DNA from 3 places in the Rhizobium sp. 01T437 genome. Region 2 is predicted to be linked to each of the others. Evidence: predicted binding sites of a transcription regulator. Region 2 holds the regulator's gene; each other region holds the start of a gene.
What was found. Region 2 encodes PhoB, which activates phosphate uptake and scavenging genes when phosphate is short. Its sites were predicted from a motif close to TGTCATNNANCTGTCAT; they were not measured.
Positions count from the first base shown of each region.

Region 1: AC1DM5_RS01580 (UDP-2,3-diacylglucosamine diphosphatase) is a predicted target of PhoB. The motif match lies at 1,921-1,937, and genes of this name have one in related genera.
Region 3: pstS (phosphate ABC transporter substrate-binding protein PstS) is a predicted target of PhoB. The motif match lies at 1,850-1,866, and genes of this name have one in related genera.

Region 1 covers NZ_JBFTPM010000001.1:292,386-295,661, reverse strand. The annotation lists gene AC1DM5_RS01585 (MFS transporter) at 1-848, opposite strand, end outside; gene AC1DM5_RS01580 (UDP-2,3-diacylglucosamine diphosphatase) at 1,042-1,854, opposite strand; gene AC1DM5_RS01575 (NADP-dependent malic enzyme) at 2,103-3,276, shown strand, end outside.
Region 2 covers NZ_JBFTPM010000006.1:131,181-134,456, reverse strand. The annotation lists gene pstB (phosphate ABC transporter ATP-binding protein PstB) at 1-510, shown strand, start outside; gene phoU (phosphate signaling complex protein PhoU) at 555-1,268, shown strand; gene phoB (phosphate regulon transcriptional regulator PhoB) at 1,399-2,082, shown strand; gene AC1DM5_RS13685 (pyrroline-5-carboxylate reductase) at 2,210-2,998, opposite strand.
Region 3 covers NZ_JBFTPM010000008.1:88,615-91,890, forward strand. The annotation lists gene pstC (phosphate ABC transporter permease subunit PstC) at 1-623, opposite strand, end outside; gene pstS (phosphate ABC transporter substrate-binding protein PstS) at 712-1,734, opposite strand; gene AC1DM5_RS18170 (SDR family NAD(P)-dependent oxidoreductase) at 2,028-2,831, opposite strand; gene AC1DM5_RS18175 (MarR family winged helix-turn-helix transcriptional regulator) at 2,983-3,276, shown strand, end outside.

The DNA.
Region 1 (3,276 bases), on a different contig from region 2:
ATCAGTGTCCAGGCATTGAAGCGGCGGTTGAGGCGCCGCGACAGGAAGAACACCGTCACCTCAGAGGCCACCCCCGCACTCCAGAGCATGCCGACTTCGGTGCCCGAAAAGCCGAGCTGGTGCCAGTAGATCGAGGAAAAGGCGTTGAGCAGCGCATGGCTTGCCTGCTGGATTGAAACGCCGAGCAGCAAAAGCAGCAGATGCGGCTCGCGCAGCCCGCTGCCTGTGGTCGCCGGAAGATTGATCGGCTGGCCGCGCCGCCGTGTCGGCCCGATACGGGGACAGAAGACCGCCATCGTAATTGTCAGCACGAAGCCGAAGATCATCACGGGCAGCACCATGCCGCCACCCCAGCGCCCGACCAGCTCGCCGCCGGTGAGCGTCGAAATAATGAAAGCGATCGAGCCCCAGACGCGCATGGAGCCGTAATCGAGCCCCCAGCGGCGCACGCCCGAAATCACGATCGATTCGACGACAGGCACATAAGGGGCGAAGGTCGCCCCCTGCAGCGCAAAGACGATCAGCACCGACCAGAAATTGCTTGTCCAGTAGAGCGCGATGGCCGTCAGCAGCGAGAGGGTGCCCGACCATAGCAGCACATGCGCCCGCTCCTGCATGCGGTCGGCAAAGACCGCGACGATCGGCGCCACGAGAACGCGCACCACCATCGGTACGGCGAGGATCGTGCCGATCTGATGATCGTTGAACTGATGAGTCGCAAGCCAGACGGGGAAGAAGGGCAGGACGATACCGTTGACCAGCAGCGGCGCGCTGTAACAAAGCGCGCTGAGCAGCCGGAAACGCGGCGGCGCTCCCTCACCCATCGAGGGATTTTGTGCGGGAATCATAGTGGACCTGAAGGAAACTGTGCGTTGCCTAACACATCCCATCAAACACGACTATGGCGAGAAATAGCCCAATCGAAACGATACGGATATAAATCGAAACGATTTAAAAAATAAATGGGGCCTGTCGCCAGATGGCAACGGCTAAATTCATGATGCACCGGCGGAGACCGCCGATGCGGTACGCACACATTATTCAGGCAGCCTGCGGGGCGAGATCGCCCTCTTCCAGCAATTCGACCGATGTCAGTGCCGGCACGTTGCTGGTCAGCGCACGCCAGGTGATGAGTTCGAACCTGCCGTCTTCATGCTCAACGATCGCCGTGCAGCTTTCGACCCAGTCGCCGGTATTGATGTAGCGGATGCCGTCCATATCCTCGATCACGGCGTGATGGATATGGCCACAGATGACGCCGTCGGCGCCGCTCTTGCGGGCTTCTTCGGCAACCACGCGCTGGAACTCGCCGATGAAGTTGACGGCGTGTTTGACCTGCAGCTTGGCCCAGGCCGAGAAGGACCAGTAGGGCATGCCGAGGCGGCGGCGGACCGCTGCGAGCACGATGTTGATGCGGATCGCCGTGTCGTAGGCCCAGTCGCCGAGATAGGCGAGCAGACGAGCGTTGCGCACGACGACGTCGAATTCGTCGCCATGCAGGATCAGGTACTTCTTGCCGTCGGCGCCGTCATGGATGATGCGCTCGACGACCTCGATGCCGCCGAAATGCATGCCCGGAAAGGCGCGCAGGAATTCGTCGTGATTGCCGGGAATATAGACGACGCGCGTACCCTTGCGCGCCTTGCGCAAGAGCTTCTGGACCACGTCGTTGCAGACCTGCGGCCAGTACCAGCTGCGCTTCAGGCGCCAGCCATCGACGATATCGCCGACGAGGTAGATCGTGTCTGCCTCGTGGTATTTCAGGAAATCCAGCAGGAAATCCGCCTTGGCGGCCTTCGAGCCGAGATGCACATCGGAAATGAAGAGGGTGCGGAAGCGCCGAGGTTCCATCATGTCTGTCACAAGCCTTTCCGCTCGTGTCCCATCGTTCTTCGTCTGGTCTTCCAAAATCAGACTCGTGTATCAGGAAGATGACAAACCGCAGGAAAGGCCTGCAAAGCCGTTCAATCCACCGGCCCAATGTCAGCTCCCGTTACCATCAGGTCAAAAAGTTCAGCTGCGGCTATTTCCGTACTGTTCCGACCGGTCGATTGATGTATGGAGGAGTCTTCAAAAGACTTCGAACAACGCTGGAGGCGGCGATGGATCACCAGGAAAAATCCAAATCGGAAAAGAATTTGACGGGCGGTAGCCTCGACGAGCAGGCGCTTTTCTTCCACCGCTATCCACGCCCCGGCAAGCTGGAAATCCAGGCGACCAAGCCGCTCGGCAACCAGCGCGATCTGGCGCTCGCCTATTCTCCGGGTGTCGCCGCTCCCTGCCTCGCCATCCGTGACAATCCGGAGCAGGCCGCGGATTATACGTCCCGTGCCAATCTCGTTGCCGTCATCTCCAACGGCACCGCCGTGCTCGGCCTCGGAAACATCGGCCCGCTCGCCTCCAAGCCGGTCATGGAAGGCAAGGCCGTCCTCTTCAAGAAGTTTGCCGGCATCGACGTCTTCGATATCGAAGTGGATGCGCCAGATGTCGACCAGATGGTCGCCACCGTCGCCTCGCTCGAGCCGACCTTTGGCGGCATCAACCTTGAAGACATCAAGGCCCCGGAATGCTTCCGCATCGAGAAGCAGCTGCGCGAGAAGATGAAGATCCCGGTCTTCCACGATGACCAGCACGGCACCGCAATCATCGTCGCCGCCGCCATCCTCAACGGCCTGGAACTCGCCGGCAAGAAGATCGATGAGGTCAAGATCGTCGCGTCAGGCGCCGGTGCGGCAGCGCTAGCCTGTCTCAACCTGCTGGTGACCCTCGGCGCCAAGCGCGAAAACATCTGGGTCCACGATCTCGAAGGCCTCGTCTATGAAGGCCGTGTCGAGCTGATGGACGAGTGGAAGGCCATCTACGCCCAGAAGAGCGACACGCGCACGCTCGCCGAAAACATCGGCGGCGCCGATGTCTTCCTCGGCCTGTCCGCCGCCGGCGTCCTGAAGCCGGAATTGCTGGCCCAGATGGCCGACAAGCCGCTCATCATGGCGCTCGCCAACCCGACGCCGGAAATCATGCCTGATCTCGCCCGCGCAGCGCGCCCGGACGCGATGATCTGCACCGGCCGCTCCGACTTCCCGAACCAGGTCAACAACGTCCTCTGCTTCCCCTATATTTTCAGGGGTGCGCTGGATTGCGGCGCCGAGACGATCAACGAGGAAATGAAGATGGCGGCGGTGCGCGCCATCGCGGCCCTCGCCCGCGAGGAACCGTCGGATGTTGCAGCCCGCGCCTATTCCGGTGAAACCCCGGTCTTCGGCCCCGACTATCTCA
Region 2 (3,276 bases):
CGCGCCCGTGTCGGCATGGTGTTCCAGAAGCCGAATCCGTTCCCGAAGACGATTTATGAAAACGTTTCTTACGGCCCGCGCATCCATGGCCTTGCCAAGTCCAAGGCCGACCTGGACCAGATCGTTGAGACGAGCCTGCAGCGCGCCGGCCTCTGGAATGAGGTGAAGGATCGCGTGCATGAATCCGGCACCGGCCTTTCCGGCGGTCAGCAGCAGCGTCTGTGCATCGCACGCGCCGTTGCCGTCAGCCCGGAAGTCATCCTGATGGACGAGCCCTGCTCGGCGCTCGACCCGATCGCGACTGCCAAGGTCGAAGAGCTGATCCACGAGCTGCGTGAAAACTACACCATCGTCATCGTGACGCATTCCATGCAGCAGGCCGCGCGCGTATCACAGCGTACGGCCATGTTCCACCTCGGCAACCTGGTCGAGGAAAACGATACCGACAAGATGTTCACCAATCCGGACGATCCGCGCACCCAGGATTATATCATGGGCCGGTTCGGCTGATTTTGGCGATGTGAAGCCTTCCCGATTTTCGAGGACAAAGCCCCATGGCATCGACACATATTTTTTCCGCTTACGATGACGATCTGAAATTCCTGTCCCGGCGCATTTCCGAGATGGGTGGTCTTGCCGAACAGATGGTCGGCGAGGCCGTCCGTGCGCTTGTCAACGGTGACACTGCGCTCGCCCAGAAGGTCATTTCCGATGACGTGATCCTTGATCACGCGGAACGCGAAATCAACGACAAGGCGATCGTCACGATTGCTCGTCGCCAGCCGATGGCCTCCGACCTTCGCGAGATCATGGGTTCGATCCGCATCGCCGCCGACCTCGAGCGCGTCGGCGACCTTGGCAAGAACACCGCAAAGCGCGTCATCGCCGTCCAGAGCACCGGCGTTCCGCGCAAGCTCGCCCGCGGTCTCGAGCATCTCTCCGAACTGGCGCTCGTCCAGCTCAAGGAAGTGCTCGATGTCTATACGACGCGTTCCGCTGATAAGGCCAAGTCCATCCGCGAGCGCGACGATGAGATCGACGCGATGTACACCTCGCTGTTCCGCGAACTCCTCACCTACATGATGGAAGATCCGCGCAACATCACGAGCTGCACGCATCTTCTCTTCTGCGCCAAGAACATCGAGCGTATCGGCGACCATGCGACCAACATCGCAGAAACGATCTACTACATGGCAACCGGCGCCCAGCCGGAGGGCGAGCGTCCGAAGGACGATAGCTCCAATACCGTTGGTGCGGTGACGGAGTAATCCTGAACTGCCGATTGCATGCGCGCCCCGCGCGGGGGCGCGCAAAGGTGCAGCCAATTCCGAGTTCCTGCATGGTCCCTTGCTTAAATCACCCCCGGTTTAAGGATCATGCATTAGGAGACTGACACGCATGATCCCAAGAGTTGCAGTTGTTGAAGATGAAGAGGCGCTGAGCGTGCTTCTCCGCTACAACCTCGAGGCTGAAGGTTTCGAGGTGGATACGATCCTCCGTGGCGACGAGGCCGAAATCCGGCTTCAGGAGCGCACCCCGGACCTGCTCATCCTTGACTGGATGCTGCCGGGCGTTTCCGGTATCGAGCTCTGCCGCCGGCTGCGCATGCGGCCGGAAACCGAGCGTCTGCCGATCATCATGCTGACGGCCCGCGGCGAAGAAAGCGAGCGTGTTCGCGGTCTTTCGACCGGCGCGGACGACTATGTCGTCAAGCCCTTCTCCACGCCGGAACTCGTCGCCCGCGTCAAGGCGATGCTGCGCCGCGCCCGCCCGGAAGTTCTCTCCACCGTTCTGAAGTGTGGTGATATCGAGCTCGATCGCGAAACGCATCGCGTTCATCGCAAGAGCCGCGAAGTCCGCCTCGGCCCGACCGAATTCCGCCTGCTCGAATTCCTGATGTCGTCGCCGGGCAGGGTCTTCTCCCGCTCGCAGCTTCTGGATGGCGTCTGGGGCCACGATATCTACGTGGACGAACGTACTGTCGACGTCCATGTCGGCCGCCTGCGTAAGGCGCTGAACTTCTCCAACATGCAGGATGTCATCCGCACCGTCCGCGGCGCGGGATATTCCATGGAAGCTTAATCCGAGTGATCGGAGGTCCAGACGGGTCGCTCGCTTGCCGGGCGGCCCGTTTGTCTATCTGGCACCCCGAGCTTCTTATGAAAGCCGACACCAGGCGCCGAAAGCGGACCTCGAGAGAACCTGCTTTCTACAGACGAATGCGTGCGAGAACTCGATCAAGAGCCTTTTGCAGAGCCGCAGTGCCGCCGAACTCGCGAAAGTCTTCGAGCACCTGTTCATTCAATCCGCCCTTGGTCGAATGCTCGCCGATGAGTTCATCAAAACTCGCGACAGGTTTTGAACGGGCAGCATGGGCGAGGCCGGAAAACAATTGACGGAGGTAGGCGTCGCCAGCCGTTCCCGAAAGCCCCTGGCTCTGCAGCCAGGTCGACGTCTCGTCCAGGATGCCGAAATAGGTGGCCATCAGGCAGCTCGCCACCGCGAGAAGTTCGAACTCAAGTTTGTTTTCAACCTGGATCGCCGTTCCGAGCGCCGAAAAGAGGGCGTGGGAAACCTCGTCGAGCGGGTAGATCGCGGTCGCGCCCTGAAGATCTGCGACGAACGGAAGTGGAATTGCCAGGCTCAGGCGAACTGGTTGATCGATCCACGCCAGCAGTTGATCCATTGGCGTGGCCGCGACAAAGCTGATGACATGGTGACCCGGCCGAAATCGGAGCGAGCGGATCACCTCCTCGGCAATTTGCGGCCTCACTGCCACAAATACGAGATCGGATCGGTCGAGAACATCCTGGTTGCCCAAAGCGATCGACACATTCCGGTTTGCCGCCGCAAGGCGGGCGGCGACGCTCGCGCTGCGCGGTGACAGCACGATCGGTGTGTCGCGAAACGCTGTCTTGCTCAATCCGGTGACGACGGCCTCGGTAATCGTGCCCGTCCCGACGAACCCCATTGTCATCCGCTTTGGATCGATCTCCATTGGCACCCCTGAGCGACTGTTTGCGCCGTGCTACTCCACGAGAATACCGCATCTGTATCAGAAAATCGCGTTACAGCGCCATGACCACCGTTCCATACCGGTCTAGGGCTGAAACGCATCGGTGGCGTTGGGCCACATAAGTTCGCATCGTCAGGCATGGTGAACGGCAGGCAGAGATCGGCCTCCGGCAGATCGTGGTCAGGAGCCGTTTTCCAGCCCTCCTGTGCCGGCTAAAAAAATACGCCCCTCTGCGCGTCAGCGAAGAGGGGCGGCGGATG
Region 3 (3,276 bases), on a different contig from region 2:
AGCTGCGCGGGGACGACCAGGAAGACGTCACGCATGACCGAGGAAATGAAGGGGATGATCATGATCGCCAGCACGATGCCTGACGTCAGCATGCCGATACCGAGCGGAGCCCCCGAAAACAGCGCGCCGATCAGCGGGATCGGACCCAGCCAGTCGATGAGCACCGGCTGGATGTAATCCGACATGAACGGAGCAAAGGTGAAGAGACCCCACATGCCGTAAATGATCGAGGGGATGCCGGCCAAAAGCTCGACGGCGCCGCCGATTGGCCCGCGGATCGAGCGCGGCGCAACTTCGGTAATGAAAACCGCGATACCGAGGCTGACGGGAACGCCGATGATCATGGCGAGCGCAGAGGTGACCAGCGTGCCATAGATCGGCACAAGACCCGCGAACTTCTCAGCAACCGGATCCCATTCAGTGCCGGTCAGGAAGCCAAAGCCGAAGGTCCGGAACGCGAGAAGCCCGCCCAGGGCCATGGAGACCGCCGCTGCCAGCAGGGCGGCGAGAACAAACAGGCCGCAGCCCAAGACTATCCAATAAAAAATCCGATCGCCTGCGGCGCCGTCGCGGCGCTTCACGCCCGCGGTGTCGGCGGGCAGCGATGCCAATGCTTCGCTCATATCCGTACGCTCTGCTGCTTTGAGGGGGTGTCAAAGGCATTCGGGGCGGAAAGCCAAGCTTCCCGCCCCGACCGCAGTTTCGTCAGGATCAGCTCTTGAAAGAGGCCGTCCAGTAATCTTCGATCTGCTTTACGAGCGCGTCCGGAAGCGGAACGTAATCGAGCGAGGAAGCTTCCTTCTGACCCTTTTCGAGGGCCCACTTGAAGAAGGAGAAAGCAGCCTTGGAGCGTTCAGCGTCCTTGGGTTCCTTGTACATGATCGCCCAGGTGGTTGCCGTGATCGGCCAGGCCTTTTCGCCCGGAGCGTTGGTCATGATCAGGTAGAAATCCTGAGCCTTGCCCCATTCTGCGCTTGCAGCGGCAGCCGAGAAGCTTTCAGCGTTCGGCTTCGGGTACTGGCCGGCAGCATTCTGGATGAGAACGTAGGGCAGCTTGTTCTGCAGAGCGTAGGCGTATTCGACGTAACCGATCGAGTCCTTGACGCGGGTAACGTAAGCAGCAACGCCTTCGTTGCCCTTGCCGCCGATGCCGACCGGCCAGTTGACGGCGGTGCCTTCACCAACCTTCGACTTCCAGTCCGGGTTTACCTTGGAGAAGAAGTTGGTCCAGTTGAAGGACGTGCCCGAGCCGTCCGAACGGTGAACAACGGCAATCTGGCTGTCGGGCAGCTTCAGGCCCGGGTTCAGATCGGCGATGGCCTTGTCGTTCCACTTGGTGACGTTGCCGAGGTAGATGTCAGCGAGGACCTTGCCCGAGAGCTTCAGTTCGCCTGATTTGATGCCCTTGACGTTGATGACGGGAACGATGCCGCCGACAACGAGCGGGAACTGGCCGAAGCCGCCAGCCGTCAGATCTTCCGGCTTGAGCGGGGCGTCAGAAGCGCCGAAGTCAACCGTTGCAGCCTTGATCTGGGCGATACCGCCACCCGAACCAATCGACTGGTAGTTCAGCTTGTCGCCGGTTTCCTTGTTGTAGTCTGCCGACCACTTCGAAAGAACCGGATAGACGAAGGTCGAACCAGCGCCGGTAATATCGGCAGCGGAGGCCGAGACTGCCAGAGCGGCAACCAGGCCGGCGCCGAGGCAGGCCGAAAGAAGTTTCTTGGTGAGCATTTGCGACTCTTCCCTGATGGAACGAAAGGACGACGAGGTCCGGCGCCATGGAGGGGGTGTCCACTGTCAGGGGCGCTGAATTTCCTCGTCACGGGAAGGCGGCTAGGCGTCTATTATTACAGTTTGATGACAGTTTGTGACGGGTGACATGAAATGCAAAGCTGTGCATAAGTCGCTGAAGTCACTGACTTTCCTAATGAATCGCGCATCAACAAAGCCCTAGCAGATGAGGTACAACGCTATTGTCGCAGGGCTGCGGTCGATTGCCGCAGCCCTGTTCGAAAATGTCGCAATCAGACCTTGGAAATCCCGTAGCGGGCGGCAGGCCTGTCGAGAGAAAGGTTCGGGCCAAGCCCATGACGAGCGGCCGTATAGGCGTCAAAATCGGCAATATTGGGCAGTGAAGGGATGGTGATCACCTCGCCCTGATCGAAACCTGCGAGAGCGGCATCCACCATGTCGGTCACGTCCATCACCATGGATGGCGGGAAGCTGTCGAAGGAGCCGCCGACACGCTCGAAGATCTCGGTGCGGGTCAGGCCAGGCAGCACGGCCTGAACCTTGACGCCCTTCGGACCGGCTTCGGCATTCAGCGCATGGGTGAGGTTCAACACGAAAGCCTTGGTGGCGCTGTAGGTGCCGTTGAAACGCTCGGGGATGAGGGCGACGACGGAGGCGATATTGATGACTGCGCCCTTGCCGCGTTCGGCAAAAGTCTGGGCGGCGGCAACGGCAAGCCTATTTGCGGCGACGACGTTCAGTTCGATCATGGTTTCGAGATAATCGATGTCATCTTCGAGCAGCGTGCCCTTCGGGCCGATGCCGGCGTTGTTGACGAGAAGCGTGATGGCCTTGTCGTCGCGCAGACGCTGCTCGACCTTGCGCACATCCTCGCGCTTGGTGAGGTCAGCCGGAAGCACGTCCACCTTGATCCCCTGCTCTGCCGAGAGCTTTTCGGAGAGTGCGTTCAGGCGGGCGGCATCGCGAGCGACGAGCAGAAGATCGTAGCCGCGCTTGGCGAGCCGGTCGGCATAGGTTGCGCCGATGCCCGAAGAGGCGCCGGTAACGAGGGCAGTTCCGAGAGTAGAGCGAGACATGGTTTCATCCTTTCATGACTGGAATTTAGTGGTATATGCCACTATATGTGTAAGGAACCTGGATTTGTGCAAGGGGCGCGACGAAAAATAAACGTAGCGGCGTTTGGCGCGTCATCAATGTGCTAGAGACATCCGCTGCAGGAGAATGATGATGAATGAACGGGCGAAGCTCTTCGAGAGCTGGCAGATCTGCAGCAACAGCGCGCTGAAGCGAGCGACGCGGCAGCTCGGCCAGCTCTATGATGACGTTATCGATGCGAGCGGCCTCAGGGGCACGCAATATACGCTGATGACGCAGATCCATATGAATTCCGGTTCATCGCTTAAGGTTCTGGCCGAAAACATGGTGATGGATCTTTCAGCGCTCGGCCACACGCTGAAGCCGCTGATCCGGGACGGGCTGGTGGAACTCGTGCCCGACGAGAAGGACCGTCGGGTCAAGCGC